Regions from separate parts of the Microbacterium sp. ZW CA_36 genome, predicted to be linked through region 2. Evidence: predicted binding sites of a transcription regulator. Region 2 holds the regulator's gene; the other holds the start of a gene.
What was found. The regulator LexA, encoded in region 2, represses DNA repair genes until DNA is damaged. The targets are predictions, from matches to a motif close to TCGAACANNTGTTCGA.

Region 1: the regulator LexA is predicted to act here: its motif matches at 1,646-1,661, upstream of ACI3KX_RS11410 (DUF222 domain-containing protein).

What each region holds. Positions count from the first base shown of each region.
Region 1 is NZ_JBJDRL010000022.1:39,736-55,499, forward strand. It holds gene ACI3KX_RS11395 (RNA polymerase sigma factor) at 1-194, opposite strand, end outside; gene ACI3KX_RS11400 (YciI family protein) at 307-693, opposite strand; gene ACI3KX_RS11405 (flavodoxin domain-containing protein) at 879-1,427, opposite strand; gene ACI3KX_RS11410 (DUF222 domain-containing protein) at 1,672-2,943, shown strand; gene ACI3KX_RS11415 (hypothetical protein) at 3,009-3,506, shown strand; gene ACI3KX_RS11420 (M20/M25/M40 family metallo-hydrolase) at 3,535-4,893, opposite strand; gene ACI3KX_RS11425 (Pr6Pr family membrane protein) at 5,003-5,761, shown strand; gene ACI3KX_RS11430 (DUF5979 domain-containing protein) at 5,937-6,959, opposite strand; gene argG (argininosuccinate synthase) at 6,981-8,423, shown strand; gene ACI3KX_RS11440 (TetR/AcrR family transcriptional regulator) at 8,637-9,296, shown strand; gene ACI3KX_RS11445 (hypothetical protein) at 9,293-10,012, shown strand; gene ACI3KX_RS11450 (YhgE/Pip family protein) at 10,009-11,862, shown strand; gene ACI3KX_RS11455 (penicillin acylase family protein) at 12,058-14,709, shown strand; gene ACI3KX_RS11460 (VOC family protein) at 14,877-15,536, opposite strand; gene ACI3KX_RS11465 (CGNR zinc finger domain-containing protein) at 15,668-15,764, shown strand, end outside.
Region 2 is NZ_JBJDRL010000023.1:21,802-37,565, forward strand. It holds gene hflX (GTPase HflX) at 1-1,370, shown strand, start outside; gene ACI3KX_RS11645 (S9 family peptidase) at 1,423-3,384, opposite strand; gene ACI3KX_RS11650 (methylenetetrahydrofolate reductase) at 3,660-4,622, shown strand; gene metE (5-methyltetrahydropteroyltriglutamate--homocysteine S-methyltransferase) at 4,718-7,048, shown strand; gene ACI3KX_RS11660 (hypothetical protein) at 7,045-8,583, opposite strand; gene lexA (transcriptional repressor LexA) at 8,690-9,370, opposite strand; gene ACI3KX_RS11670 (LysM peptidoglycan-binding domain-containing protein) at 9,754-10,098, shown strand; gene ACI3KX_RS11675 (histidinol-phosphate transaminase) at 10,170-11,264, shown strand; gene hisB (imidazoleglycerol-phosphate dehydratase HisB) at 11,261-11,869, shown strand; gene hisH (imidazole glycerol phosphate synthase subunit HisH) at 11,866-12,537, shown strand; gene priA (bifunctional 1-(5-phosphoribosyl)-5-((5-phosphoribosylamino)methylideneamino)imidazole-4-carboxamide isomerase/phosphoribosylanthranilate isomerase PriA) at 12,611-13,357, shown strand; gene ACI3KX_RS11695 (SseB family protein) at 13,341-14,132, shown strand; gene ACI3KX_RS11700 (aminotransferase class V-fold PLP-dependent enzyme) at 14,281-15,675, shown strand.

The DNA.
Region 1 (15,764 bases), on a different contig from region 2:
GTGGTGAGCCATGCGCCGGGGTTGGGCGGTACTCCGTCGCGCGGCCACCGCTCCACCGCGGCGACGAATGCCTCGGCGGCTGCATCCTCGGCGAGATCGAGATCGCCGAAGCGACGGGCGAGACCGGCCACCACCCGCGCCCACTCCTCGTGATGGGCGCGGGCGATGGCCTTCTCGACGCGGGATCCGGTCACGACTCCCGCAGAGCCCGAGCGGATGCCGGGAGCCGCGCCGGACGCGATTCGACAGCACCGAGCTGTATGTCCTCAGCCGGCGCCAACGCGGACTGGATGCAGCGGGTCATCGTCATTCAGCCACGCGCGATTGCCGTTCGATGATCTCCGAGACGTCTGACGGGAATCGGTGCACCTCCTGCGGCCAGTCCAGTGCGACGGCGAGTCGCCCTGCCCAGTAGCGTGCGGCCTCATCGTCCGGCACCTCCACGACGGTGAATCCGCCGAGATGCTCCTTGCTCTCGACGAACGGCCCGTCGGTGAAGACCGGCTTCCCGTCCTTGCTCACGACGCTGCAGACCGCGGTCGAGGCATCGATTCCGCCATCCGCGTAGAGGAAGACGCCCGCCTCCTTCATGTCGTCGAGGAGGGCTCGCGAGGCCTCGCTCTTGGCGCGCAGTTCGTCGGGGGTGTGCTCGGGCACCCACTCGTCGTTGAATGCGATCAGATACTTCGTCACTGCCGTCTCCTCTCATCGGGACGAGAGCCATGTCGTGGCTCCTCGGTCGCGGCGACCCGGACGGGGTCGCACACCTGATCCACGAACGGCGACGCTCGGATACGACACTATCCCCGAGACATTCTCAGGATCGGCACTCCTTGGGTTGCGGCCAGGGGCTTGGTTGAGCGGCAGGTTCGTCCCGGTCAGGCTGGGGTATGGCGGGGGGCGGCGGCTCCGAGAAGCTCAGCGATCGAGACCGCCCACGCGTCGATCGCATCCCATTCGCGGAAGTCGCCCTCGGGCAGGACATCGCGAATCGCGGGCATCCACGCGACGATCCGGTCGGCTCCGCGGATCTTGTCGTGGTGGTATGCCCCGCGGAACACCTGCGTGCCCTTCGGGTGGAGAAGGTCCGTGAAGTCGGCGAACTGCTTGGGCTCGGCTCCTTTCAGAACGTCCTTTCCGTCCGCATCGACGGTCTCCGTGCCGAGCGGCCCGCTGCTGAAGAGCCAGGTCGGGCGGGACGAGAGCACGCCGGCATTGCGGGTGACGAACGTGCGGGCAGCCTTCCGCCAATTGAACTCATAGGTCGCCGACCCCACCACGAAGGCGTCGTAGCCCGAGACGTCGGGCACTTCGCTGCAGCGGATGACGTCAGCGTCGAGACCGCATTCGCGCAGCGCTTCGCCAATACGCTCCGCGATGCCTTCTGTTGCGCCGTACTTGCTCTCATATGCGACGAGTACCTTCATGGTAAATCTCCTTGACTCGCGTTCTGTGGCTGAAGAGCCGAGGCGGAGCCCGCCTGTCGGGCCCCGTGAGTGCTGTCTGCGGAGAAGGCCCCCCGCAGGCGCGGCACCGACTCAGCCTGTGCGGCAGAGGCACCGACTGCAGGGCCGAAGGTCCTGCCGTGCGCGATACGACGCGCGCGTTCTCGCTCCGTCATGCTCGTGGGAAAGCACTCTTAGTGTCGTAGGTATGTTCTAACCTCGGAGCATGTTCACCGATCCCGACATCCCCTACCAGGTGTTTCCGGATGAACTCGATCTGGTCGTCGAGGCAGCCACCATGATGACGGTGCTCGCCGCGCAGCGGCTCGAGCGGATCGATGCGATGCGGCGCGAGGCGCTTCGCGATGCGACGCGCAACGGCCGGGTTCTGACCGAGGTCGTAGAGCGGGGCGTGCGGCTGGAGCTGGCGGCCGCTCTTCGAATCACCGAGCACGCCGCGGGCGAGCTGCTGAGCTTCGCCGAGGCGATGGTGCACTCCTACCCGGCGGTGCTGGTCTCGATGGAGCGGGCACAGATCACCGAGGTGCACGCGCAGATCCTTGTCGCCGCGGTCAACGAACTCGAGCCGGAGTTCCGTGCCCAGGTGCTCGAGTCGGGCATCGTGCTGGCGGAGTCGGAGGCGGTCGGCACCTTCCGCCGCAAGCTGCGCACACTGATCGACAAGGTCCGCTCGGCCACCCTCACCGAACGCTACGAGAGGGCTGCGACAAGGCGACGGATCGCGGTCGAGCCGGACGATGACGGGATGGGATGGGCGCACGTCTACGCACCCATGGTCGCCATCCACGCCGCCGTCTCGCGGGTGACCGCGATGGCGAAAGCCATCAAGGCCTGCGATGGAGAGACGCGCACCCTCGACCAAGTACGCGCCGACGTCGTCCTCGACCTGCTCATCGACGGCGCCACCGAGATCCACCCCGACCACGCCCGCGGTGCGCGGGCGACGGTATTCGTCACCACACCGGTTCTCGCGCTCCTCCACGACTCCGACGCATCCCGCGCCGCGGCGGGGATCGACCCGCCGGTCGTGGAAGGCATCGGACCGATCCCGCTGCCCGTGGCGCGGGAACTCGCGGGCGGTGCATCCGGGTGGACGCGAGTGCTGACCCACCCCGAGACGGGCATGGTGCTCTCCGTCGGCCGCGACCAGTACCGGCCGCCACCCGCACTTCAGAAGCTGGTGAAGTGGCGTGCCGATCGATGCATGGGACCCGGCTGCGGGATGCCGGCCTCCCGGTGCGACGTCGACCACAACGTCGACTGGGCCCTCGGCGGCCACACCGAACTCACCAATCTCGCACCGCTGTGCGAGGGCCACCACACCGTCCGACATCACACCGACTGGAGCATCGAACAAGTCCCCGGCTCGGGCGGCGCTGTCCGATGGACTTCGCCCTCCGGCCGCCACTACCTCGTCAAGCCGGAGCGCGCGGTCCCCGTGTTCCGCTCCACCGAGAGTTCCGACGCGCCGTTCTGATCGCACGACCGCCACGCCCCGACCGAGCCAACGGGTGGCGCGACGTGTTCGCTAGCCTGCTGCTGATGAGTTTCGATGTGGAGACGTGCGGCGTGAACGCCGTGACCTGGGCGCTCGCACGCGAAGGATCGACGGCGTACGCGACGCGTTGCCTGGCGTTCGTCGAGGACGCGATCGAGCGCTCGAACGATCTCGAGATGTTCGGCGGCGACGACGCGGCCGAATCGGCTCGCCTCTACGCGGCATCGGTGAACACCGGAGAGCCGCCCGTCCACGCCCTGGCGTTCTACGAGAGCGTCGGCGAGCTCTTCGGCGAGCGACGCGACTGGGGCCACGTCGGCCTGAGCCTCGGCCACGGCCGGATCGTGCATGCGTGGGACCGGGTGCGCGTCGACGACTACCGCGATCTCGAAGCGCTGAGACCCGCGCCCGGCGGCGAGCCGTTGCGCTGGGTCGGCTGGGTGCCGCTCGCCCGCGCACTCGAGGGTGCGCAGCCGCGCGTGTGGGACGAGGATGCCGCCACCGCAGCCATGCGGATGCAGGCGGAGCGGTTCGGCGGCTGAAGAACCTCGGCGCGAGGCATCCGTCGTTCTAGGCCGTTCGCAGGATGCGCTCCGTCACACGCGCCGAGAAGTGCAGCGCGTCGACGGGGACGCGCTCGTCGGCCGCGTGGAACTGGGCGAACACGTCGAAGTCGCGGGGCACTCGCAGCGGCACGAACCCATAGCCGTGGATGCCGAGCCTCGCGAAGTGCTTGTTGTCGGTGCTCGCCGGCAGCAGGTACGGCACGACGACGCCGTCCGGATCGTCGTGCGAGATCGCGTCCTGCAGGATGCCGATGATGGGGGCGTCGACGGGCGCCTCGGTCGCCGACCACCAGCGCCCCTCGCGGATCTCGATGCCGTCGCCCACGACCTCTCGCAGCCCGGAACGCAGAGCGTCGTCCTCCCCCGGCAGGATGCGGATGTCGAGGCGCGCCGAGGCCTCGGCCGGGATGATGTTCGTCTTGTCACCCGCGGCGAGCACCGTCGGCGTCGCGGTGTTGCGCGTCGTCGCGCCGACCAGCGACGACACGAACCCGAGGCTCTCCAGGTCGGCGGCGAGCGACTCGTCGGTGAACGCCAGCCCGCGCGCCTCGCCGAACACATCGAGGAACCGCTGCAGCGCGGGAGTGCGCACCACGGGGAACCGATGAGCGCCGACCGCAGCGACCGCCTGGGCGAGGCGCACCACGGCATTGTCGGCGGTCGGCCGAGAGCCGTGCGCGGCATGCCCTCGGGCGCTGAGCGTCGCCCAGGCGACGCCCTTCTCGCTCGTCGCGACGAGGTACGCCCGCCTCGCATCGCCCGGGTCGGCGGCCAGCGGCACCGAGAATCCGCCCACCTCGCTCAGCGCCTCCGTGACTCCGGCAAAGAGGTCCGGGCGGTTCTCGACGAGCCACCCCGCACCCCAGACGCCGCCGCTCTCCTCGTCGGCGAGGAACGCGAACACGAGGTCGCGTCGCGGCACGATGCCCTCGCGCGCGAAATGACGGGCGACGGCCAGGATCGTCCCCGCGTAGTTCTTCATGTCGACGGCGCCGCGGCCGTAGAGGAAGCCGTCCTCGATATCGGCTCCGAACGGCGGATGGGTCCAGTCCTTCTCGTCGACCGGGACGACGTCGAGGTGCGCGTGCACCAGCAGGGCACCGGCATCCCGATCGCGTCCGGGGATGCGCGCGATGAGCGACCCGCGACCCGGGCGCGATTCCACGAGCTCCGACGCGATGCCCGCCTCGGCCAGGCGCTCCTGGACGTACTGCGCGGCACGGGTCTCGCCGTCGCCGATGGTCGCGAGCACTCCGGTGTTCACCGTGTCGATCCGGATCAGCTCCTGCACGAACAGCAGCGCCTCGTCCTCCAGCAGCGTCGACACGAGATCATCCTCCAGCTCGGGCGGCGGACGTTCCACCGCGCCCGAGGGTAGCCCGACGAGCGGCGCCGGTGGCGGCACCCGCGCCACGCCGAGTCACACCGCGACACGACACGACCCGGCAGACCCGGATCGGTATGGTGTGCGCATGACGCGTTCTCGGGCATGGGCGACGGTGTGGACGGTGCTGAGGCTGGCGATGGCGGCGGTCATCGTGGCGGCGATCACGGCGCAGCTGTCGAAGTCGATCGGCACGGCGGCCGAGCTCGGCCGCGACGTCACCACGACGATCGCGAACTTCTTCAGCTTCTTCACGATCCTCTCGAACGCCCTCGCGGCGATCGTGCTCGTGTGGGCGGCGGTGTGGTTCTTCGCCCGCGGACGCAGAGCGATCGCCGAGCCCCTGGCACTGGCCGTCGCGCTCGCCTGCGCGAGCACCTTCATGATCATCACCGGAATCGTCTACAACGCACTGCTGCGGGGCATCGAACTGCCCCAGGGCAGCGCGCCCATCCCGTGGTCGAACGAGGTGCTGCATCTGATCGGCCCGCTGTTCCTGCTGGCCGACGTCTTCGTGGGCCCGCTGCGCCGGTCGCTGCCGTGGCGCAGCCTGTGGGCGGTGGTCGCCTTCCCGATCCTCTGGGCCGTGTACACGATGATCCGCGGACCCCTCGTCACCAACCCCGTGTCGGGCGACCCCTTCTGGTACCCGTATCCGTTCCTGAACCCGAACAACCCGGGCGGCTGGCTCTCGGTGATCGTCTACGTCATCGGCATCGCGCTCGCGATCGTCGCGGTCGGAGCCTTCGTCGTGTGGTGGGGCCGCCGGATCGGTATCACCGACACGGATGCCGATGCCACGGCGCCGGCGCCGGCATCCGTCCCCTCGCGAGCCCTGTCGGAGTGACGCGCAACGGTCGTCGGGGACTGTTTGTGCGTTCTGTCCCCCGAACGGCGGACACGTTGTAGCGTCCTCACAACACGCCCGTATCGGCGTGCGCTTCAGCCTGACCGGCGCCACCGCGAGCGTGGCCGCACGAGAAGGCGGGGTCGGAGTATCCGGCCCCACCATCTCGCTACGGTCAGCTCAGCCGACGCCGCCGCATCGCCGCGATCACCAGCACCAGACCGCTCGCGAGAACGGCCAACCCGGCCGACAGCGCGATCACGACGCCGCGCCCCTCGAGCCCGGTCGGCGGGAGGGGTGCGATGAACGTGTTCGTGAAGACGATCGTCACCTGGCCCGACGCGAGGGTCACCGAGCCCGTGGTTCCGGGCTGCACCTCACCATCGACGGTGATCGTCGTCTGGTCGGCGTCACCGGCATCCGTCTCGGCGACAGTGCACTCGCTGCCCGCAGGCAGCTCCGCCCACGTCACCGTCTCGCCGTCCGCGATCGTCTGCGTCATCGGCTCGGCGGCGGCGACCTGCTGCTGGTTCCAGAGGCAGTCCAGCGTCACCTCGAACGGGCCGTACGAGATCGGCTCGCCGTCGATGCCCTTCGCCTCGGACTCCACCGTCTTGGTGACAGAGACCTGCGCCAGGTTGAAGGTGTTGCGGACCTGCAGGCTCGGCTGCGGCTGATCGTCGACGCTCAGGGTGGTCGGATCGGTCTCGACCGTGAAGGTGTAGCCCTCGCCGTGGCCGGCGATGACGTTGCCCTCCGCGTCCAGGATCTCGGTCTCGTTCGCTCCCCCTTCGTCCACCTCGATGAGGCGGCACTCGGCGCCGGTCGGCAGATTCTCCCAGAACGCCGTCCGCGAATCCGCGCTGACGACACGGATGGGCTGCAGTTCGGGGATCACCACCGTGCGCGTCTCCTGGTCGATCTGCGGCGCGAGCTCACCCTCCGCACCCGGCACGTCCGCTGCGGTGACCGTGCCGTCGGCGCCTCGATCGTCCGTCTCTGTCACCGTGCATTCCGAGCGCGCCGGGATCTCGGTGATCGTCTCGGTGTCCTCAGCGACCGCTTCCAGCCCTTTTGGTGTGACGAAAGGGAATCTTGTCGCGTGTGAAGCGATCGCAGAGGCCGGTGGATGCCGACTCGCCAGTGTTGCTGGCGGTGACGGAGTGACAGAAGCACGCCTGGCCGGGTCGCGCCGCATCCCTTAACTAGACTTGACGGCATGTCGAAGGTCCTTCAATCCCTGCCCGTCGGCGAGCGCGTCGGCATCGCCTTCTCAGGGGGCCTTGACACCTCCGTCGCCGTCGCGTGGATGCGTGACAAGGGCGCGATCCCGTGCACCTACACCGGCGACCTCGGCCAGCCCGACGAAGACGACATCGACGCGATCCCGAGCCGCGCGCTCGAATACGGCGCCGAGGTCTCGCGGCTGGTGGACTGCAAGCCGGCGCTCGTCGAGGAGGGCTTCGGCGCCCTCGCGTGCGGCGCGTTCCACATCCGCTCCGGCGGCCGCACCTACTTCAACACGACGCCCATCGGCCGCGCCGTGACCGGGACGCTGCTCGTCCGCGCCATGAAGGAGGACGGCGTCGACATCTGGGGCGACGGCTCGACCTACAAGGGCAACGACATCGAGCGGTTCTACCGCTACGGGCTGCTCGCAAACCCCGCCCTGCGCATCTACAAGCCGTGGCTCGACGCCGACTTCGTCACCGAGCTCGGCGGGCGCCAGGAGATGAGCGAGTGGCTCGTCGAGCACGGCTTCCCCTACCGCGACTCGGCCGAGAAGGCCTACTCGACGGACGCCAACATCTGGGGCGCGACGCACGAGGCGAAGACGCTCGAGCACCTGAACGTATCGCTCGAGACCGTCGAGCCGATCATGGGCGTGCGGTTCTGGGACCCGTCGGTCGAGATCGAGACCGAGGACGTCACCGTCACCTTCGAGGCAGGCCGACCGGTCGCCCTCAACGGCGTCGAGATCGCCGACCCGGTCCAGCTCGTCTTCGAGGCCAACCGCATCGGCGGCCGCCACGGCCTGGGCATGAGCGACCAGATCGAGAATCGCATCATCGAGGCGAAGTCGCGCGGCATCTACGAGGCGCCGGGCATGGCGCTGCTCTTCATCGCGTACGAGCGCCTGGTCAACGGCATCCTGAACGAAGACACGCTGGCCACGTACCACGAGCAGGGCCGCCGCCTCGGGCGCCTGATGTACGAGGGCCGCTGGCTCGAGCCACAGTCGCTCATGCTGCGCGAGTCGATCCAGAAATGGGTGGGCTCGACGATCACGGGCTCCGTGACCCTGCGCCTGCGTCGCGGCGAGGACTACACGATCCTCGACACGAGCGCCCCGCGCCTGTCGTACCACCCCGACAAGCTGTCGATGGAGCGCGTCGGCGACGCCGCGTTCGGCCCCACCGACCGCATCGGCCAGCTCACCATGCGCAACCTCGACATCGCCGACTCGCGCGTGCGGCTCGAGCACTACGCCGCAGCGGGCATCATCGGCGGAGCGACCGGCGAGCTCGTGGGCCACCTCGCGCAGGGCGAGGCCGGCGAGATCACCGAGCACGCCGAGGAGTACAGCGCCGAGCGCGAAGAACTGGCCGAGGCGACGGATGCCGCGAACGAGGCATCCGCGTTCGACCTGGGAACCGACTGAGCGTCTCTTCGGACCGCGGTCGTTGAGCGAGCGACGAAGGAGCGAGACGACCGTCCCGCGGTCGTTGAGCGAGCGACGAAGGAGCGAGACGAAACGCGCCTGACCTTGCGAAAGGTCTGGCGCGTTTCGTCTTCGGGCGCCAGAGCGCCCTCCGCTCAACGGCCGCGCGGACATAACTTGCACAATGTTGTGCAAGATAACTATCGTGGAGGCATGACCTCTTCGATCGATGCTGTGCGCCGTCCGCGGCGGGACGCTCTCGAGAACCGCGCCGGCATCCTCGCCGCGGCGCACGTCGCCCTCGCGCACGACCCCCGCGCGTCGGTCGACGCGATCGCCCGGCAGGCGGGCCTCTCACGACGGGCCCTCTACGGGCACTTCGACGACCGCGACGCGTTGGTGCGCGAACTCGTCGCCCAGGGGGCGGAGAGGTTCAACGCCATCGCGGTCGCGATCGACGATGCCGACCCGCGCGTCGCGCTCGCCCGCCTCGCAGGGGCGCTGTGGAACGAGGCGGCCCACGTGCAGGTGCTCGCCGCGATCGCCCTCGACGAGGCCCACCTCGAGGAGACGGCGACCGCGCTCGCTCCCCTCCGCCGGACCGTCGTGCGCATCGTGCGCGAGGGTCAGGACGCCGACATGCTGCGCACCGACGTCGCCGCCCCCACGCTCGCCCGGCTCGTCGAAGAGACCGCGCGCACCGTCATCACCCGCATGGACGCCTCGTCGCCGAGCGCGGGCGCCCTCGCCGTGCGGGCCGTGCTCAGCATCGCCGGACTCTCGTGGCGCGAGGCCGCGGCGCTGCTCGAGGATCATCCCGACCTGCTCGCCCCGCCGGCGGCCGCCACCGCCGCCGCGGCGGTGACGGAGTGAAGGTCGAGCTGGATGCCGTCGGCAAGGGCCGCCGCGAGCACGCACTTCCCGTGACCTCGGCCGTCTTCGAGTCGGGCCGCGTCACGCTGGTCGCCGCCGAGACCGAGCAGCGGCCCACCGTGCTGGGCCTCATCGCATCGGGCCGGATGCGGCCCGACACCGGTCGTGTCGCCATCGACGGGCGCTCGGCGGCCGCCCGCCTGCGCCGGCGCGTCGCCCTCGTCGACGCCCCCGAGGTGTCTGAGCCGGAACCGAACGTCACGCTCGCCGGCGTCGCCGCCGAGGAGCTCATGTTCGCGGGCCGCCGGTCGGACCCGATCGCGGTGCGGCGCTGGCTCGACGAGCACGCGCTCGGAGAGGCGGCATCCGTCCCCGTCTCGAACGTGGATCCCGCCGACCGCGTGCGCGCGCTCTGCGAGCTGGCCGTACTGCGCAAGGGCATCGAGGGCCTCGTGCTCGTCTCGCCCGACCGTCATGGCGGTCCGCCCGCCGCGTGGTGGGCGATCGCCGAGGACTTCGCCGCTCGCGGCCTTGCGGTGCTCGTGATCGCCGGCCAGGCCTCGCAGTCGGTGCTCGTCGAGCGAGCGGCGGTCGTTGAGCGAGCGGCGGTCGTTGAGCGAGCTGGCGAGTCGAAACGCAGAGACGAGACGCCCGGGATCGCGGGCAGGCCACGGCTGCGCCGCTTCACCGCGCCGTCGAAGGGTGGCCGGGTATGAAGGTCCCCCAGATGATCCTCGCTGAGCTCCGGCGCCTCGCCTCGACGCGCATGTCGCTCATCGCGCTGATCGCACTGATGGTCGTGCCGATCCTCTACGGCGGCCTCTACCTGTGGGCGAATCGCGACCCCTACGGCCAGCTCGACGAGGTGCCGGTCGCACTCGTGGTCGCCGACACCGGTGCCGAGCTCAACGGCACGGAGCGCAACCTCGGCGACGAGGTCGCCCAGGAGCTCATCGAAGACGGCACGTTCGACTGGCACCTCGCCACCGCCGGTGAGGCGGACGCGGGCCTCGACGATGGCGCCTACGACTTCGCGATCGAGCTGCCCGCGGACTTCACCGCTGCGATCGCCTCCATCACGACGGGCGAGCCGCGGACGGCCGACATCGTGCTGCACACGAGCGACGCCAACAACTACCTCGCCTCGACGATCGGCACGCAGGCGGTCGAGCGCATCCAGACCACGATCACCGAGAAGGTCGTGGCCGAGGCGGGTCTCACCATGCTCGACGCGCTCGACACCATCCGAATCCAGCTGACGGATGCCGCCACCGGCGCCTCTCAGCTGGTGGACGGTCTCGCGCAGGCCGGCGACGGTGCGGGGCGGCTCTCCGCCGGTGCCGTCCAGCTCGCCGACGGAACTGCGCAGCTGCGCGACGGTGCCACCCAGCTCTCGACGGGTGCGGCTCAGGTCGCGGACGGTGCGAGCCAGGTTGCCGGCGGCACCGCGCAGCTCGACGCGATCGCGGACCGGATCGGCGCGGCATCCTCTGATGCGGTCTCGACACTGCCACAGGTGCGCGACGGCATCGCCGCGACGCTCGCCGAGGCGGGTCTCGACCAGACGCGGATCGAAGAGGTCCTCGCACAGCTGGATCCCGTCGGCGAACGGCTGGACGCGGTCGACGATCGCGTGCAGGGCGCCGTCGCCGAGATCGGCCGGCTGAACGACGGAGCCCAGCAGGTGTCGTCGGGCGCCGCGAGCGTCGCCGCAGGCGCGGCGACCCTGGCCACGGGCGCGGCGACCGCCGCCGACGGTGCCGCGCAGCTGCGCGACGGGGCAACTGCCCTCGACGGCGGCCTGACCCAGCTCGAGGACGGCGCGACGCAGCTGCGCGACGGACTCGCCGACGGTGCCGCCCAGCTTCCCTCGTTCGACGCCGCGACCCGCCAGGCGCAGGCCGGCACGCTGGCCGCGCCCGTCGAGATCGAGCGGTCGTCGCTCACCCAGGCCCAGAACTACGGCGCCGGCCTCGCGCCGTTCTTCGCCGCCCTCGCCGGCTGGATCGGCATCTACGCGCTGTTCCTGATCGTCAAGCCCGTCTCCAAGCGCGCGGTGACGGCCCTGCACTCGCCGATCCGCATCACACTCGCGGGCTGGGCGACCCCCGCCCTTCTCGGCGGCCTGCAGATGGTCGGGCTCTTCGGGGTGCTCGCCCTCGCGCTCGGCTTCTCGTTCGCGCATCCGCTGGCGACGCTCGGCATCCTGGTGCTCGCCAGCGCCACGTACGCGGCGATCGTGCTCGCGCTGAACGTCTGGCTGGGATCGGTCGGGCAATTCCTCGGCCTCGTGCTGATGGTGCTGCAGCTGGTGACCGCGGGCGGCACGTTCCCCTGGCAGACCCTGCCGGCACCGCTGGCTGCGCTGCACCACGTGCTGCCGATGGGCTACGTCGTCGACGCGATGCGCCAGGTGATGTACGGCGGCAGCGCCGACCGGGTGTGGCTCGACCTTGCCGTGCTGCTCGCATGGCTCGTCGGCGCCGGCGTGATCGCCGCCATCGGCGTCACCCGCATGACGCACTTCCGCACGCTCCGCGACCTGCAGCCGAGCGTCATCGGCTGACGGATACCGGGCGGGCAGCACCCGTCGGATGGTTCGCAACAGCCGATCCCACGGCAAAAGCGAGTGCGATTCGGCGTAGGGCGCGGGTCGGGGTTAGCATGCGGAGCGGTGCCTGTGCTACCCGAATGCACAGGGACCGGATGCCGCGGTGCCTGGCACCGCGTTCCCCCCAACCCTCGCTCGGAAAGCCCTTCAATGCCGAAGCCCCAGCCCTCGCCCTACGCCGTCGACGACACCGCTCCCCGTCGATCCGTGGGGCGGACGGTCGGCATCACGCTCTTCAGCATCCTCGCGGGCATCGTCGTGCTCGCCCTCATCGCGGTCGGCTTCGTCGCGTACACGGCGCAGCGCTCGTTCCCGCAGCTGAGCGGCGAGGCGACGGTGCCTGGCCTCGAGGCGGAGGTGACGGTGCAGCGCGACGTGCTCGGCATCCCGACGATCACCGCCGACTCGCCGCACGACCTGTTCTTCGCGCAGGGATACGTGCAGGCGCAGGACCGGTTCTGGGAGATGGACTTCCGCCGGCACGTCACGAGCGGGCGCCTCTCGGAGCTGTTCGGCGCATCGCAGCTCGGCACCGACAAGTTCCTGCGCACGCTCGGCTGGCACGCCACCGCCGAGCAGGAGGTCGAGGCGCTCACCGCTACCGAGCGCGCGTACTACGACGCCTACGCCGACGGGGTCAACGCGTACCTCGCCGAGAACCAGGGGGCCGACGCGTCGTTCGAGTACGCGATCCTCGGCCTGCAGAACCCCGACTACCAGATCGAGCCGTGGACGCCGGCCGACTCGGTGGCGTGGCTGAAGGCGATGGCCTGGGACCTCCGCAGCAACATCGAGAACGAGACAGAGCGCGCCGTCCTGGCGGCCGACCTCACCGAGGCGCAGATCGACGGCCTCTATCCCGCCTATCCCTACGATCGGAACCCCGTGATCGTGCCGAAGATCTCGACGGTGCCGGCTGTGGGCACGGCACCCGACCTCGCCGCCGAGGGCGAGGCCGAGGGTGACGCGGCGGGCGACGCCTCGGGCGACGCTGCGGGCGATGCGGCCCCTGCCGCCGCCATCGAGTGGAGCGAGGCCGACACCGTGCTCGACGCGGTGAGCGACCTCGTCGGCGACGCGGGCGAAGGCATCGGCTCGAACTCGTGGGTCGTGTCGGGCAGCGTCACCGACACGGGGATGCCGCTGCTCGCGAACGACCCCCACCTCGGGGCATCGCTGCCGAGCGTCTGGCACCAGATCCAGCTGAAGTGCTCCACCGTCACCGAGGAGTGCCCGTTCGACGTCGCAGGCTTCGGCTTCTCGGGACTGCCGGGCGTGGTCATCGGCCACAACGACCGCGTCGCCTGGGGCTTCACGAACCTCACCACCGATGTCACCGACCTGTACCTCGAGAAGATCGACGGCGACTCGTACTGGTACGACGGCGCGCTGGTGCCCCTCGAGACGCACACCGAGACGTTCAAGGTCGCCGGCGGCGAGGACGTCGAGCTCCAGGTGCGCTCGACCGTGAACGGCCCGATCGTGTCCGGTCTCACGGACGACTTCACGGCGATCGCCGAGAACCCCTACACCGGCACGGCAGGCACGGTCGCCGCGCCGGCTGAGGCGCCGGACGGCGAGTATGCGGTCAGCCTGCGGTGGACCGCGCTGCAGCCCGGGACCACGGCATCCGCCATCTTCGCCCTCAACACGGCGAAGGACTTTGACGATTTCCGCGGCGCGGCCGCCCGCTTCGACGTGCCGGCGCAGAACCTGATCTACGCCGACGTCGACGGCAACATCGGCTACCAGACGCCCGGCAAGCTTCCGATCCGCGGCGCCGGCGACGGCTCGATGCCGCAGCCCGGATGGGACTCGGCGTACACGTGGCAGGGTTACATCCCGTTCGAAGAGCTGCCGGTCTCGTACAACCCCACCGAGGGCTACATCGTCACCGCGAACAACGCGATCGTCGCCGCCGACTACACGTACAGCCTGACGACGGACTGGGACTACGGCTGGCGCGCCGCGCGCATCGACGAGCTGATCCAGCGCGCGATCGCCAAGGGTCCGGTGACCGCGGACGACCTCAACGCCATCCAGGCCGACGACTACTCCTTCATCGGCATGCGGCTGACCGCGGCCTACGCCGAGATCACCACGGGCGATGACGACACGGATGCCGCGCTCGACCTGCTGCAGGAGTGGGACGCCCAGAACGGCGCCGACTCCGCAGCCGCCGCCTACGCGAACGTGCTGTGGGACACCCTGGTCGAGAACGTGTTCGTCGACGGCCGCGAGAACGCCGCACCGCTCAGCGGCCAGGGCCGGCTGTTCCTGGTCATGGACGCCCTGCTCGACGACGACGCGTCGCCGTGGTGGACCAACGAAGAGCTGGGCGTATCGGGCATGACCGACACACTGAAGCGCGCGGCGATCGACGCGTACGAGCGGCTGGTCGACGAGCAGGGCGACAACCCCTCGCGCTGGAACTGGGGCTCGCTGCACGCGCTGCCCCTGATCAACGACAGCTTCGGCGAATCGGGCATCGCACCCATCGAGTGGCTCTTCAACCGCGGTCCGTACCCGGTCGGCGGCGGCTCGTCCGTCGTCAACGCGACCGGGTGGGACCTCGGCTCGAGCTTCGCGACCGTCACCGTGCCCTCGATGCGCATGATCGTCGACCTCTCGGACTTCGACGCGTCGCGCTGGAACCAGCTCACCGGCGAGAGCGGCCACGCCTTCCACACGAACTACACCGACCAGGTCGAGTCGTGGCAGAAGGCCGAGCTGACGCCCTGGGCGTTCTCGTCGAAGGCGGTCGACGCGGCCACCACCGACACCCTGGTGCTGACGCCCTGACCGGCCGGTCGGCGCTCACGAGATGCACGGTGTGATCGCGTAGCCGTCTGCGGCGAGCGCCTCGTCGTCGGTCAAGGGCGGGCGCTTCCCTTCACGAGACGCTCCGCGTGATCGCGTAGCCGTCTGCGGCGAGCGCCTCGTCGTCGGTCAGGGGCGGGCGCTTCCCTTCACGAGACGCTCCGCGTGATCGCGTAGCCGTCTGCGGCGAGCGCCTCGGCCATGTAGGCGGCGTACCACTGCGGCCAGTTCTCGTCGTAGACCGACCCGAGCTCGTCGCGCTCGTAGCGGCCGTGCGCCTCCGCGGTGCGCGTCAGCAGCTCGCGCAGGAAGGTCTCGGCATCCGAGACCGGGGCGTCATCTGACATGGTCAGAGTCCTTCGCGGTTCAGCGGCCCGGGGCTCGCGTGACGATCTGCTGAAGCACCCAGCCGTTGCCGTCGGGGTCTGAGAACGACGCATACGTGCCGTAGCTGTCGGCAGCCGGGTGCGGGCCCGCGACGCGGTTGTCGGTTCCGGCCCAATGGAAGATGCCGTCGGCGTCGTGCCAAGCTCGCTGACCTCGGCGCCGCGCTCACGCAGCTGCTCACGCGCCCCGTTGATGTCGGTGGTGATGAGGTGCAGGCCCTGGGTCGACCCCGGCTCCGCCGTCGTGAGCTTCTCACCGAAGATGATGGATGCCGCCGATCCGGGAGGCGTCAGCTGCACCACGCGCAGGCCCCGCTCTGAGCGGAAGTCGGCGTCCAGCCGGAAGCCGAGCTGCTCGTAGAAGGCCTTCGATCGGTCGACATCCGAGACGGGGATGACGACGACTTCGAGCTTCAGGTCCATGAGTTCCTCCTCTATCAGCGACCGGTGCGTCACCGGTCTGAATGGTGACCATCATGCACCGAAGAACGTCACCTGTCAAACAGGTGACGCAACTCGACCCCCATCGGCGTGTCACCTGTCAGAATGGTGATGTGATTCACGCCTTCCCGTGCGGCACGCTCGCCCTCGACTTCGTCGGCACCCTGCGTGCGCGTCGCAACGCCCGCCCCACCGAGAAGCTCGCTGCGC
Region 2 (15,764 bases):
ACACCGACGGCGAGCAGTGGGACCGCGAGGAGCGTGCGGCGCTGCGCCGCGTTCCGGGGCTCTCCACCGAGCTCGAGGACGTCACCGAGGTCGAGTACCGCCAGCTGCGACTCGAGAACGTCGTGCTGGTCGGCGTGCACGCGCAGGGCGAGACGGAGGACGCCGAGAACTCGCTGCGCGAGCTGTCGGCGCTGGCCGAGACCGCCGGCGCCGTCGTGCTCGACGGCGTGCTGCAGCGGCGGCCGCACCCGGATCCCGCGACCTACGTGGGACGCGGCAAGGCCGAGGAGCTGCGCGACATCGTCGCCGCCGTGGGCGCCGACACCGTGATCGCCGACACCGAACTCGCACCGAGCCAGCGACGTGCACTCGAGGACGTGGTGAAAGTCAAGGTGATCGACCGCACGACGGTGATCCTCGACATCTTCAGCCAGCACGCCAAGAGTCGCGAGGGCAAGGCGCAGGTCGAGCTCGCACAGCTCGAGTACCTGCTCCCGCGCCTGCGCGGCTGGGGTGACTCGATGAGCCGCCAGGCAGGTGGCCAGGTGGGCGCCGGCGGCGCGGGCATGGGCTCGCGCGGACCCGGTGAGACGAAGATCGAGCTCGATCGTCGTCGCATCCGCACGCGGATGGCCATGCTGCGCCGGCAGATCCGCGAGTTCGCACCGGCGCGCGACGCAAAGCGCGCCGAGCGCAAGCGGAACACGATCCCCTCGGTCGCGATCGCCGGGTACACGAACGCCGGCAAGTCGTCGCTGCTGAACCGGCTGACGAGCGCGGGCGTGCTGGTCGAGAACGCCCTCTTCGCGACGCTGGACGCGACCGTCCGGCGCAGCGAGACGAGCGACGGCCGCGTCTACACGCTCACCGACACCGTCGGGTTCGTGCGCAACCTGCCGCACCAGCTGGTCGAGGCGTTCCGCTCGACGCTCGAAGAGGTCGGCGATGCCGACGTCATCGTGCACGTGGTCGACGGCTCGCACCCGGATCCGGCCGCCCAGCTCGCGACGGTGCGTGACGTGATCGGCGATGTCGGGGCGCGCGACATCCCCGAGCTGATCGTGTTCAACAAGGCTGATCTCGTCGACGACGACACCCGTCTGCTGCTGCGCGGTCTCGAGCCGAGGGCGATCTTCGCGTCGTCGCGCACCGGCGAGGGCATCGAGGAGCTCCGGACGGCGATCGAGGACGCGCTGCCGCTTCCGGCGGTGGAGGTGCGCGCACTGGTGCCGTACGACCGCGGCGACCTGGTGTCCGCCATCCACGAGCAGGGCATGATCCTGTCGCAGGAGCACGAGGAGGGCGGCACGGCCGTCCACGCTCGCGTGGGCGAGCATCTCGCCGCGCGTCTCGCTCCGTTCGAGGTCTGACGCGCGTCGTCCCGCTCCTGCCGGGCGCAGGAGCGGGACGGCACGCGCGCGTTCAGGCGAGATCGAGCCGCGGTACGCCCGGCGTCTCGAACCCGAGGACCTGGCCGAGGAACGACAGCTCGGCCTCCATCGTGCGCACGAGCGTGTCGGCGCTGCGGAAGCCGTGGCCTTCACCCTCGAACGCCAGGTACGCGTGCGGGACGCCGTTCGCCGCGAGGGCGTCGCGCACCGCCTCCGACTGCGAGGGCGGCACGACCCGATCCTCCAGTCCCTGCTCGATCAGCAGCGGCGTCCGCATCCGATCGAGGTGCGTCAGCGGCGACCGCTCGACGTACAGCTCCTCGGCCTCGGGGAGCGGGCCGACCATCCCGTCGAGATAGCGGGCCTCGAAGTCGTGGGTGTCTTCGGCGAGACGGCGCAGGTCCGCGACGCCGTAGCGGCTGATGCCCGCGGCGAAGGCGTCCGAGTTCGCGAGTGCGCAGAGCACCGTCCATCCGCCGGCGGAGCCTCCTGCGACGGCCAGACGACTCCCGTCGGCCGTGCCCGACGCGGCCAGGCCCCGCGCCGCGGCCACCACATCGTCGACGTCGACGACGCCCCACTGTCCGAGCAGACGCTCCCGGTAAGCCCGTCCGTACCCGCTCGAGCCGCCGTAGTTGACGTCGAGCACCCCGATGCCGCGGCTCGTCAGGTAGGCGATCTTGCCGGATGCCGCGCCGCCGACGTGAGCGGTCGGCCCGCCGTGGACGAAGACCACGTACGGCGGCTTCTCGTCGCCGGACCCGACGACGCGCGGGTTGGTCGGCGGGTAGTCGAACGCGTGCACGGGTCCATGCGGCCCGGGCACGGTGACGGCGCGCGCCCGCGGCATCCATTCCGCGCCCCAGGGTGAGGCGCCGCCGACGACCAGCCGCGCCGCTCCGGGGTCGTCGACGTCCAGCTCCCAGAGCCCGGCACCGCCGGAGCCGGCGCCGGAGACGAGAACACGGCGGCCGCGGGCGTCCTCGATCGAGAGCCGCGTGACGGCGTCGAGCGGCAGCACGCGCTCCGTTCCGTCAAGGTCGATCCGCACGAGCGCGTCCGACCCGTCGGTCTGCACCGCGACGACGCGGCCGTCGTCCAGGGCCGTGAACCAGCGGGTGCCGAGCACCCACAGCGGCCCCCCGGTGTCGGCATCGCCCGGCGCGACCTGTTCGTGGTGAAGGTCGGCCGTGAGCCGAAGGCGCCACAGGTTCCACCTGCCGGTCGGATCGTCGGCGTACAGCAGGTCGTCGTCGCCGACCCACACCGGCTGCAGCGGCGAGTGCGCCTCGGCGGGAGACGATTCGCCGCCCGCCACGGTCGTCCACTCCACGACCTCGCCGCCGTCGAGTCGCCCGACGCGCAGCTCGGCGCGGTCCCAGGCCATGTTCGGGTGGTTCCAGGCGATCCACGCGAGGTGCGCACCGTCCGGCGAGAGCGCGGGATGGGCGACGAAGTCGCTGCCGCCGGCGAGCGACGTGAGGCGTTCGGGATGCTGCAGCGCGGAGCCGTCGAGGGGGACGACGACGATGTCGCGCACCGGCGCGGCACCCGCCGTGTGGTCCTCCCGCACGGCCAGCAGCCGGCCGTGCTGCAGCGTGAGCCCGCCGTAGCGGACGTCGCCGGCGTCGGGCGTGAGCGGGCGCGGCTCGTCGTCGGGGGCGAGGCGCCAGATGCGCTGGTCGGACTTCTCCACGAAGTAGAGCACGCCGTCGTCGTCGGCGGTCCACGATCCGCCGCCGTACTCGTGCACGCGCGACCGCGCACTCCACGGCGCCGGGAGCACATCGACGACGGCGCCGGATGCCGCCCGCCGGCGCACGGCGGAACGTCCTCCCTCCTCGGCGACGGACTCGCCCCACCAGACTTCGGGCCGGCGGCGGCCGCTGCCGACGAAGCGGGCGCCCTCGAGGCGGGGAGATGCGGCCGACACCTCCGCCGCGGCGATCGGAGAGGGCCAGCTGCCGTACGGGAGAACGTCGGGTGTCGTCACGCAGACCACGGTACGACCAACGGTGCGCGTCGCGCGATCGAAACAGAAGGTCACAGGAGGCCGGGCGCGGGACTGCTCCGCTACCGTGGACGCATCGACGCCCGGTCGTCCGCGAGGACGCCCCCGAACCTGGGGGTTCCGGGCAGGAGCGACAGCCGAGCCCGGCACCCGCCCGCGATGACACCCCTTCCGCCGCACGGCGGAGGCGAGGTGCCGCGGCCGTCCGGGTCTTCCCGTTCGGCTGAGCCCGAGTCCGATCCCTGAGAAGCAGGCCCATGTCCATCGACCTGAGCACTCCTCCCGTGCCGATCTCGTTCGAGGTGTACCCGCCCCGATCCGATGCCGGCGTCGCCGCCCTCCACGAGACCATCCGCCATCTGGCGTCCGTCGACCCCCGGTTCATCTCGGTGACCTACGGCGCGGGCGGCTCGACGGGCGGCCGCTCGCTCGAGCTGCTGACCCACATCCTCCGCGAGACCCACGTCGAGCCGCTTGCGCACCTGACATGCGTGGGCAACACCTACGCGGGCGCCAACACGCTGATCCGGGAGTTCCTGGATGCCGGCATCACGAGCTTCCTCGCCCTGCGCGGCGACCCGCCGGCCGGGGCCTCCGAGGATGACGCCTTCCTGGGCGACCTCTCGAGCGCCGCCGAGCTCGTGCAGCTGATCGACCGGGTGCAGGCCGAGCGCGAGCCCTACACCGAGGCGCTGATCCCGGGTGTGCCGGGAGCCGTGCGCGTCGAGAAGCGGGCGCAGGTCGACATCGCGGTCGCGGCATTCCCGAACGGTCACCCCCGCTCGCGCCACGCGCTCGAGGACATCGACGCCCTCCTCGCCAAGCAGGCGGCGGGCGCCACGCTCGCGATCACCCAGCTGTTCTTCCACGCCGACGACTATCTCGCTTTCGTGGCGCGTTCGCGCGACGCCGGAGTGACGATCCCGATCCTCCCCGGCATCATGCCGATCACCTCGGGCGCTCGGCTGCGCCGCGTGCTCGAGCTGACGGGGGAGCAGCTGCCCGCGGACCTCGCCATCGCGCTCGACCTCGAGCCGACCGCCGAAGGGCAGCGCGAGGTGGGCATCGCGCACGCCGCGCGCCTCGCCCGCGAAGTCGTGGACGGCGGCGCGCCCGGCATCCATCTGTACGCGTTCAACAACCACGACACAGTCCTCGACGTGCTGCGTGAGGCCGGCGTGCTCGCCTCGGCGACGCGAATGCCCGACGCCGTCCACTGACCCGGACGCCGCGATCCGTCGGATGCCCCGACGGTCTCTTCGGCGACCCCCGAGAACCCCCACTCCGAGATGAACGAAGCGAAAGAGAGAGCACGATGACCGAACCCCGCATCACCTTCCCCCACGGCACGATCCTGGGCTATCCCCGGATCGGGCGCCGCCGCGAGCTGAAGCGCGCGGTCGAGGCGTATTGGTCCGGCCAGACCGACGCCGAGACCCTCGAGCAGACGGCGGCCGGACTGCGCCGCGCGACGCGCGAGCGCCTCGCCGAGCTCGGCCTCGGTCGCGACGACTCGTCGATCCCGGAGTCGTTCTCGTTCTACGACCAGGTGCACGACGCGGCCGTCACGGTCGGCGCGCTGCCCGACCGGTTCGGCGCGCTCCGCGATGCCGACGGCGGCATCGGCCTGGACGCGTACTTCACCGCCGCGCGCGGTGCGGGCGAGGACGCCCCCCTCGAGATGACCAAGTGGTTCGACACGAACTACCACTACCTCGTGCCCGAGGTCGGCCCCGAGACGGTCTTCGCCCTCTCGAGCGACCGCTTCGCGCGCCAGGTGGCAGAGGCGAAGGCTGACGGATTCACCGTTCGCCCGGTGATCGTGGGCCCGGTGACGCTCCTCGCGCTCGCGAAGGCGACGGATGCCGCGCCCCAGGGCTTCGACCCCCTCAGCCGGCTCGACGACCTGCTGCCGGTGTACGCGGAGCTGCTGGCGAGTCTGCGGGCCTCGGGCGCCGAGTGGGTGCAGCTGGACGAGCCTGCGCTCGTCAGCGAGAGCCTGCCGGCCGACGCGGCCGCGCTGGCGGATGCCGCGGCCCGCGCATACGCCGCGCTGGGGGTGCGTGGCGACCGGCCCGCGATCCTCGTCGCGGCCGGCTACGCGCAGCTGTCGGCCGAGGCGTGGACGGCGCTCGCGGCCGCTCCTATCGAGGCGGTCGCCATCGATCTGACCCGCGGTGCGGTGCCCGAGGCTGTGCCGGGCCTGGACCGCAAGACGCTCGTGGGCGGAGTCGTCGACGGACGCAACGTGTGGCGGGGCGATCTCGACGCCGCGTGGGAGCGGCTGCAGGCGCTGCACGAGCTCGGAGCGTCGGAGATCAGCGCGGGCACTTCGACCTCGCTGCAGCATGTGCCGCACGACGTCGAGGACGAGACGACGCTCGACCCGCGCCTGGTGACGTGGCTGGCGTTCGCCGACCAGAAGGTGGCGCAGGTGGCGAGCCTCGCGCGCGGACTGGTCAGTGGCCGTCCGGCCATCGCGGACGCGCTGGCCGAGGCATCCGCCGCGCTCGCGGATCGGCGCAGTGCGCCCGGCGTGCGCGATGGAGCGGTGCGGGAGCGGGCGTCGGCGCTCGGTGCGGACGACTTCGCCCGCGGCGACTACGACGACCGCGTGGCGGCGCAGGAGGTCGAGCTCGCACTCCCGGTCCTGCCGACGACCACGATCGGATCGTTCCCCCAGACCGGCGACATCCGGCGCGCGCGTGCACGGCACGGCCGCGGTGAGCTCAGCGCCGACGAGTACGCGAGCTTCCTGCGCGATGAGATCGCGCAGGTGGTGACGCTGCAGGAGGACATCGGGCTCGATGTTCTCGTGCACGGCGAGGCCGAGCGCAACGACATGGTGCAGTACTTCGCCGAGAACCTCGAGGGCTTCGCGGTCACCGAGAACGGCTGGGTGCAGTCCTACGGCTCGCGCGCGACCCGGCCGTCGATCCTGTGGGGCGACGTCGCGCGTCCCGAGGCGATCACCGTCGCATGGTCCGCCTTCGCGCAGTCGCTGACCGACAAGCCGATGAAGGGGATGCTGACCGGTCCGGTGACGATCCTGGCGTGGTCGTTCGTCCGCGACGACCAGCCGCTGGGGGAGACGGCGAACCAGGTGGCGCTCGCCCTTCGCGACGAGATCGCCGACCTCGAAGGCGCCGGCATCCGCGTCATCCAGGTCGACGAGCCGGCGCTGCGCGAACTGCTGCCGCTCAAGCGCGCCGACCAGCCGGCCTACCTGGAGTGGTCGGTCGGCTCGTTCCGCCTCGCGACCGCCGGCGCTGCGCCGGCCACGCAGGTGCACACGCACCTCTGCTACTCGGAGTTCGACGTCGTGATCGACGCGATCGCGGCGCTGGACGCCGACGTGACCTCGATCGAGGCGGCCCGCAGCCGCGGCGAGGTGATCGGAGACATCGCGACGTCCGGCTTCGCCGCCGGCATCGGACCGGGCGTCTACGACATCCACTCGCCGCGCGTGCCGTCGGTGGACGAGATCACTCAGCTCCTCGACCGCACGGTCGCCGAGCTGCCGCTGCGCCGCGTCTGGGTCAATCCGGACTGCGGGCTGAAGACCCGCGGGTACGACGAGACCGTGGCGTCGCTGAAGAACCTCGTGGCGGCGACGCAGGCGGTGCGGGCGACCGTGCCGGCCTAGGAGCCCTTCTTCGATCCGGGTGCCGCGGCCGCGTCGGTCGCGGCATCCGTCTCGATCACGAGAGTGTCGGCGTCGGGGTCGGCGGGATCGCCGTCGACGATCACGACGGTGTCGGCTTCGCCGTCGACGGCAGGCACCGACTCGGCGGCACCGGCGGCAGCTGCTGCTTCGTCGGCGAGTGCAGCGGCGGCCGCGGCCTCTTCGGGACGGCGCTGCAGCAGCTCGAACACCCACCAGACGATGAGCCACACGACGAGCACGAGGAACACCTCGCCGACCGAGAGCGGGCGCAGGAGCATCAGCCACACGATGGCCAGGGCTCCGAGCACGATCCGCACGAGCACGCGCTGGGCGTAGAGCCACGCGCCGAACCGGCCCGTGTCGACACCGCGCTTGAGCAGGGCACCCCGCGCGCCGGCGTTGATGGAGGCGACGCCGCCGCGCGCGGCGCGTGCGCCCCGCCAGCGGCCCGACATCCAGGCGATGACGGCGATCACCACGCCCAGCAGGGTGAGGACCACCGCGGTGTCGCGCATCGCGGAGGTGATCTGTTCGTACATCGATGCGAGGGCGCCCGCCGGAACACCGAGGTTCGGCGCGCTGAGCGCGAGGATCGACCCGCCGATGCCCAGGCCCATCGCCAGCACGCCCGTGCCGAGCGCGATGCCGACGCCGGTGCCCAGCACGGCGGTGGACCGTCGCCGTGCGATGAGGATGCCGGCGAGGAAGAGCACCAGCGCGACGATCGGGGTCCACCAGCCCGCGGCGACCGCGAGGTTGTAGACGGTGCCGACGACGGTGAGCGCGTCGCTCTGCGCGACCACGATGGTCCTGTCGATGACCGGGATCGACTCGGCGAACCCGATCCCGCGGTCGACGAGCCGCTTCTTGACCTCTTCGATGATCGGCCCGAGCTGGATGCCGACCTCGCCGTTCTCGCCGATGACCACCGCACCCGAGGAGGTGCCGCCGGCTGCGACCGCCGCGAGCGATCGGTGGCTCGCGCGCAGCGCCGTCTCCCACACATCCGCGAAGGCGTCGGACTCCACCAGCCGGGTGACCGTGGTGTCGACGAGGTTCTGGAGGCCCTGGGCGGCGGGCGCGCGGAGCAGGTCGAGTGCGGCGAGAGCGCGCGGCGGCAGGTCGAGCTGCTGGATGCCGTCGAACAGGTCGTTGGTGAGGCCTTCGAGGTCGAGGGAGTCCTCGATGGCGACGGTCACCTGATCGGCGACCATCGCCTGCACCTGCGGGTCGTCGGCGAGCGGTGCGAACGTCTCGACGAATCGCGTCTCGTCGACGAGTTCGACGCGCGCCCAGGCGGCGACGATGGAGACCGGCACGAGGATCGTCGCGATGACGATGCACAGCGCCGACAGGAAGGCTCGCCAGCGGTTGCCGTGCGGCCTGTCCGTGGCCGCGGCCGTCACCGGTGGTGAGGGCGGCGTCTCGGCGCGCAGGCGGGCGTTCTCGGCTTCGAGGGCGTCGAGGCGCGCGCGGAGCGCGGCAGTCTCGTCTGCGGCGGTGAGGTCGGTCATTCCCCCCTTATAGCGCCTGCGGATGACGCACCGCCACCCACCTCGCGGTTCGGCGTCGAACTCCGGCCTCGAACGCGTCCGACACCGGGATCCGTCGGCGCGAGGTTCAGACGGCGCGCAGTACCGCGACGACCTTGCCGAGCACCGTGGCCTCGTCGCCCAGAATGGGCTCGAACGCGGAGTTGCGGGGGAGCAGCCACGTGTGGCCGTCGCGCTGACGGAACGTCTTGACCGTCGCCTCGCCGTCGAGCATCGCGGCGACGATCTCGCCGTTGTCCGCGGTGGCCTGCGACCGTACGACGACCCAGTCGCCGTCGCAGATGGCCGCGTCGATCATCGACTCGCCCGACACCTTCAGCATGAACAGGTCGCCCTTGCCGACGAGCTGGCGGGGGAGCGGGAAGATCTCCTCGACCTGCTGCTCGGCCGTGATGGGCACGCCGGCGGCGATGCGGCCGACGAGGGGCACCAGTGCGGCATCGCCCACGGAGGGCGAGGTGTCGGCGGGGCTCTCGGTCGCGGTGCCGGGCAGGTCGATCAGCACCTCCATCGCGCGGGTCTTGCCCGCGTCGCGACGCAGGTAGCCGCTCAGCTCGAGCTGGTTGAGCTGGTGGGTGACGCTGGAGAGCGACTTCAGGCCCACCGCGTCGCCGATCTCGCGCATGCTCGGCGGGTAGCCGTGCCGTGCGATCGACCGCTGGATCACCTCGAGGATCGCCAGCTGCTTGTCGCTGAGGCTCTTGCGCCGACGAGTCTGGGGCTTGTCTCGCCCGGCCGCGTCGCTCATCTTCCGGCTCCGTCCTGCGCTCGGCGGTGGAGCGCTGTTTCTTCGAATGTCGGAGGCCCGTGGTGGGGTTCTCGTATCGAAACCGTATCCGGATCGCGGGCATCTGGGGAACAACCCGGCCGCGTGTCGCGTTCGAGAGATCGGCGCCCGGATCCGGTATTGACATCCTACAGACTCGAAGATAGCTTCGGAAGAGAGGTTCGCATTCTCCACTCCCGGCCGAGTGGAGAATGCGAATCTCTCCCCATCAGGAGGAGCCCAGCATGACCGCGATCGACTTCACGACATCCGTCCCGTCGCCGACGCGCGCCGCGCGTGTCGCGGCGCAGCGCGTGCACGGCACGGCACGGCAGCTCGCCGGGGGCACTCCGCAGCAGGCGTTCATGCGACCGGCGGCTGCGCCGTCGACGCGACTGCGCCTCACGATCCGCGGCCGGAGAGTGCTGGCCGCGATCGCCGCTCTGCCCGCCGTCATCGCGCTGAGCGCCGCTGTCATCGGCGGCGGCGCGGCTCTGGCCTCGCGTGACGCGGGCGCGCCTGCAGGTACGTTCAGCACGGTGACCGTGGCTGACGGCGACTCGCTGTGGAGCATCGCGGAAGACATCGCCCCCGATCGCGATCCGCGCGACGTCGTCGATGAGCTCGTGCGACTGAACGCTCTCGACAGCGTCGTCGTGCAGGCCGGTCAGAGCATCGCGATCCCGGCAGCCTACGACAGCGGACGCTGAGCCGCTCCCGTCGGTCGGGTGACCGTCGCCCGGCGTCACGCGGCGGTCGAGCAGCACCGCACGCGCCTACCATGGGAGAGGTGAGTGCACGTCTCGAAGACCTCCCCATACGCGCCGATCTCCGCGGCCAGAAGCCGTACGGTGCCCCGCAGGCGCCGCTGCCGGTGGCCCTCAACGTCAACGAGAACACGCATCCCGTTCCGCCGGAGGTCGCCGACGACATCCTGGACTCGATCGCGCGGGCGCTCAGCGATGTGAACCGGTATCCCGACCGCGAGTTCACAGCCCTGCGCGAGGGCTTCGCCGGCTACCTCGGCCACGGCCTCACCCGCGACGAGATCTGGGCGGCCAACGGCTCGAACGAGGTGCTCCAGCACATCCTGCAGGCGTTCGCCGGACCGGGCCGCACGGCCTTCGGCTTCGCACCCACCTACTCGATGTATCCGCTGCTCACCCGCGGTACCGGTGCCGAGTGGATCTCGGGCACCCGAGCGGCCGACTACTCGATCGCGGCGGACGATGCCGCGGCCCAGGTGTCGGATGCCTCTCCCGACGTGGTGTTCCTGTGCTCGCCGAACAACCCCACCGGCACCCCGCTCGGACTCGACGTGGTGGAGGCCGTGTACGAGGCGACGGACGGCATCGTGATCGTCGACGAGGCGTACTTCGAGTTCGCGCCGCACGACGAGCGGTCCGCCCTGACGCTGCTGCCCGATCGCGAGCGGCTCGTCGTGTCGCGCACCATGAGCAAGGCGTTCGCGTTCGCGGGTGCGCGCGTGGGCTACATGGCGGCCGACCCGGCGCTCATCGATGCGCTCCGGCTGGTGCGCCTGCCGTATCACCTCAGCGCGCTCACGCAGGCGGCGGCGACCGCGGCGCTGCGGCACGCGCCCACGATGCTGGGCATGGTCGACGAGATCGTCGCGCAGCGCGACCGCATCTCGGCGACGGTCGAGGCGCTCGGCTACACGCCCCACGAGTCGTGGACGAACTTCGTGCTGTTCGGGGGAGTAGCCGACCCGGCGGCCACGTGGCGCGCGCTCTACGACGAGGGGGTGCTCATCCGCGACGTCGGCATCCCGGCGCACCTGCGGGTCACGGCGGGCACCGACGAGGAGACGACCGCCTTCCTCGACGCCCTCGCCTCGGTAGGATCGGCGGCATGAGCGCCGCACCACGAACCGCCTCGCTGCGACGGGCGACGAGCGAGTCGACCGTCGAGCTCGAGCTCGATCTCGACGGCACCGGCCGCAGCCGCATCGACACGACGGTGCCGTTCTTCGACCACCTGCTCACGGCGTTCGCCAAGCACTCGCTCACCGATCTGACGGTGCGGGCCTCGGGCGACACCGACATCGACGCGCACCACACGGTGGAGGACATCTCGATCGTGCTGGGCCAGGCGATCCGCGAGGCCCTCGGCGACAAGTCCGGCATCTCGCGGTACGGCGACGCCCTCGTGCCCCTCGACGAGGCGCTCGCGCAGGCCGTCGTCGACATCAGCGGCCGCCCCTACCTCGTGCACACCGGCGAGCCTGCAGGCTTCGAGCACCACCTCATCGGCGGCCACTTCACGGGGTCCCTCTTGCGCCACACGTTCGAGGCCATCTCGTACAACGCCGCGCTCACGGTCCACGTGCGGGTGCTGTCGGGCCGCGACCCGCACCACATCGCCGAGGCCGAGTACAAGGCCTTCGCGCGCGCGTTCCGCCAGGCGAAGGCGCTCGACCCGCTGGTGCACGGCATCCCGAGCACGAAGGGCGCCCTGTGAGCGAAAGCACGCCCTCCCGCGGCGAGCGGCCGCTCGTGGCCGTCCTCGACTATGGGTCGGGCAATGTGCACTCTGCCGTCAAGGCGCTGGTCGCGGCGGGAGCGGATGCGCGGCTGACGGCTGATCGTGGTCTGATCCGCGACGCCGACGGCCTCTTCGTGCCGGGTGTCGGCGCCTTCCGCGCGGTGGCGGACGCGCTGCGCGCCAGCCGCGGCGACGAGCTCATCGAGCGTCGCCTCGCCGGCGGACGCCCGGTGCTCGGGGTCTGCGTCGGCATGCAGATCTTCTTCGAGCGCGGCGTCGAGCGCGGCGTCGACACCGAGGGACTCGGCGAATGGCCGGGTGTCGTCACCGAGCTCGACGCACCCGTCCTGCCGCACATGGGCTGGAACACCGTCGAGCCCGGCGAGGGCACACGCCTCTTCCGCGGCATCGAGCACGAGCGGTTCTACTTCGTGCACTCGTTCGGTGCCCAGAAGTGGCTGCTCGACGTCCAGCCGCCGTTCCCCCAGCCGGTCCTGACCTGGTGCGACTACGGCGCACCGTTCCTCGCAGCGGTCGAGAACGGCCCGCTGTCGGCCACTCAGTTCCACCCCGAGAAGTCGGGGGATGCCGGCATCCGACTGCTGGCGAATTGGATCGACGGGCTTCGCAGGGCTACCCTCTGAGACCGTGCCGTCTGCGGGAGCGCGTGCTTCCGGGATCCGCCCCCCACAGCTTTCGATGCCTGAACCAGGAGCCATGAACGATTTCGCGTCCACACCCAAGCTCGTCCTCCTGCCCGCCGTCGACGTCGCCGACGGCAAGGCCGTCCGCCTGACGCAGGGCGAGGCGGGTACCGAGACGAACTACGGCGATCCCGTCGACGCCGCGCTCGACTTCGCACGGCAGGGCGCCGAGTGGATCCACCTCGTCGACCTCGACGCCGCCTTCGGCCGCGGCAGCAACGTCGGCGTGCTCCGCAAGGTGATCAAGCAGGTCAAGGGCGTGCAGGTCGAGCTGTCGGGCGGCATCCGCGACGATCGCACCCTCGAGGCTGCGCTCGAGAGCGGTGCGTCGCGGATCAACCTCGGCACGGCCGCGCTCGAGAACCCCGAGTGGGCTGCCGACGTCATCGGCCGCTACGGCGACGCGATCGCGGTGGGCCTCGACGTGCGCGGCACGACCCTGGCCGCCCGCGGGTGGACCCGCGAGGGCGGCGACCTGTGGACGGTCCTCGACCGTCTCGAGTCGGCCGGCTGCAGCCGGTACGTCGTCACCGACGTCACCAAGGACGGCACTCTCAAGGGTCCGAACCTCGACCTGCTGCGTGAGCTCACCTCGCGCACGCCGAAGCCGGTCGTCGCCTCGGGTGGCGTGTCGAGCCTCGACGACATCGCAGCACTGCGCGATCTCGTCCCGCTCGGTGTCGAGGGAGCGATCGTGGGCAAGGCGCTGTACGCCGGCGCGTTCACGCTCGCCGAGGCGCTGGATGTCGCCGGATACTGATCCTCCTGCCGTCCCGGGTCACGGACCCGGCGGCGACTCCGCCGGCGTGCCCTGGGAGGGGCGCAGCTTCCAGTCGAACCCGCATGCCTCCGACGACGGCTCCGCCGACCCGGCGCTGCTGGCGGCACTCACCGCGTTCCGCGCGGGCTCGGGCGGGCAGCGAGAGGTGATCGACGCCTACCGGGCGGCCCGCCTGCTCATCCCGCTCGTCGCCGAGAAGGGCGACCACGGCATCGGCGCCCACGGCCTCGAGGTCGACAAGACCCAGGAGCTGTCGATCGTCACCGTGGCCGCGCCCGACGGACGCCGGGTGCTGCCGGTGTTCTCGTCCGTGGATGCGATGAAGCGATGGGATGCCGAGGCCCGGCCGGTTCCCGCCGACGGCGTCCGCACCGCGCTGTCGGCCGCCGCGGACGACACCGATCTCATCGTGCTCGACCCGGGCTCCGACACCGAGTTCGTCATCCGTCGCCCAGCCGTGTGGGCGATCGGCCAGGGAAAGCCGTGGGAGCCGAGCTTCCTGTCGCCCGAGGTCTTCGCCGGACTGCACGACAGCATCGGCGGCGAGCTGGCGGTCATCGATCTGTCCGTGGAGCCCGGCGACCCCGACGCACGCCTCCGCGGGCCGGAGCTCGTGGTGCGCCTTCACCTGATGGACGGCCTCGAGAAGGCCGAGCTCGACGCCGTGCTGGCGCGGCTCGCCTCGCGGTGGGCCGCGGATGACCGCATCGCGGTGCTCGTCGACTCGCTCACGGTCAAGCTCGTCCGCGCCTGAGCCGGCGTAACCGACCCCCGTGCGGCGGGGCCCATGGCCTCAGGCTCAGGCTCAGGCTCAGGCTCAGGCTCAGGCGCAGCCGTTCGCCTCGGCTCTTGCGGCCGGGACCGCGCGCGGCGGATGATCGGGTCGGCGAAGGGGGCCCGGCATGGACGACGGCGTGACCGTGGAGCAGTACCGGGAGGCGCTCGAGGTCGCCCATCGACACGCGTTGAGCTGGCTGGAGGCGCTGGCCGATCGCCCGATCCGTCCGGAGGCCGACGCCGACGGGATTCTGACGAGGCTGCCCGACGTCCTGCCCGATGAGGGGATGCCGCCGACGGCGGTGGTCGAGGAGCTCGCGGACGCAGCCGGGCCGGGTCTCATCGCGCTCGGCTCGCCGCGGTTCTATGGCCTGGTCATCGGCGGGACCTACCCGGCTGCGCTCGCCTCGGATTGGCTGGTTTCGGCGTGGGATCAGAACGCCGGTGCGCGGCAGCTGACCCCGGCGGCTGCCGCGGTCGAGGAGGTCGCCGCCTCCTGGCTCCTCGAACTGCTCGGCCTGCCCGCCGGGAGCGGTGTGGGATTCGTGACGGGTGGGACGATGGCCAACTTCACGTGCCTCGTCGCGGCACGTGACGCCGTCCTGCGCGGCGCCGGCGCGGACCCCGCGGCCGGGATCCAGCAGGCACCCGTCATCCGCTTCCTCGCGGGCGACGCCGTCCACGTGTCGATGGTGCTGGCAGGTCGGCTCGCGGGTCTGGGAGCGCCGAGGACCGTCGGCGCAGATGATCAGGGGCGGATCGATGTCGGCGGGCTCGAGCGGGCGCTCGCCGAGGGAACGGGGCCGGCCATCGTCGCGCTGCAGGCGGGCGACGTGCACTCGGGTGCCTTCGACGACTTCGCGAACGCGGTCGAGGTCGCCCACAGAGGCGGCGCCTGGGTGCACGTCGACGGGGCGTTCGGCCTCTGGGCGGCCGCGAGCCCGCGCCTGCAGCACCTCGTCGCCGGACTCGCCGGCGCCGATTCGTGGGCCACCGACGCGCACAAGACGCTCAATGTGCCGTACGACTGCGGCGTCGCGATCGTGCGCGACGAGGCCGCGATGACGGCTGCGCTCGGGGCGCACGCCGCGTATCTGCCCGCGATCATGAGCGTCTCCGATCCGTACGACCGCGTCCCCGAGTTCTCGCGCCGCGCGCGGGGCGTGCCGGTCTGGGCGGCGCTGCGCTCCCTCGGCAGGGACGGCGTGGTGGCGCTGATCGACGGGCTGGCGGATGCCGCGGCGACGCTCGCCGCCGGGTTCGGCGAGATTCCCGGCCTCGAGGTGCTCAACGACGTCGTGTTCACCCAGGTGAGCCTCGCCGCGCCGGACGACGCGATGACCGCGGCGCTGGGGGAGTGGCTGCGCGACGAGGGGACGGTCTGGGCCTCGTCATCGGTGTGGCGCGGCCGCACGGTGGTGCGCTTCGCGGTGAGCAATCACGGCACCGATGCCGAGGCCGTGCGCCGCACGGTGGACGCCGTGGCGCGCGGCGCCGCCGCGCTGGGCATCGAGGGCTGAGCGCGATCGCGCCCGTCGTCAGGTCTGCCTGCCGTGGGTGTCGACGCGCTTCGCTCGCTCAACCTTGACCCGTCGCACATCAACGCTCG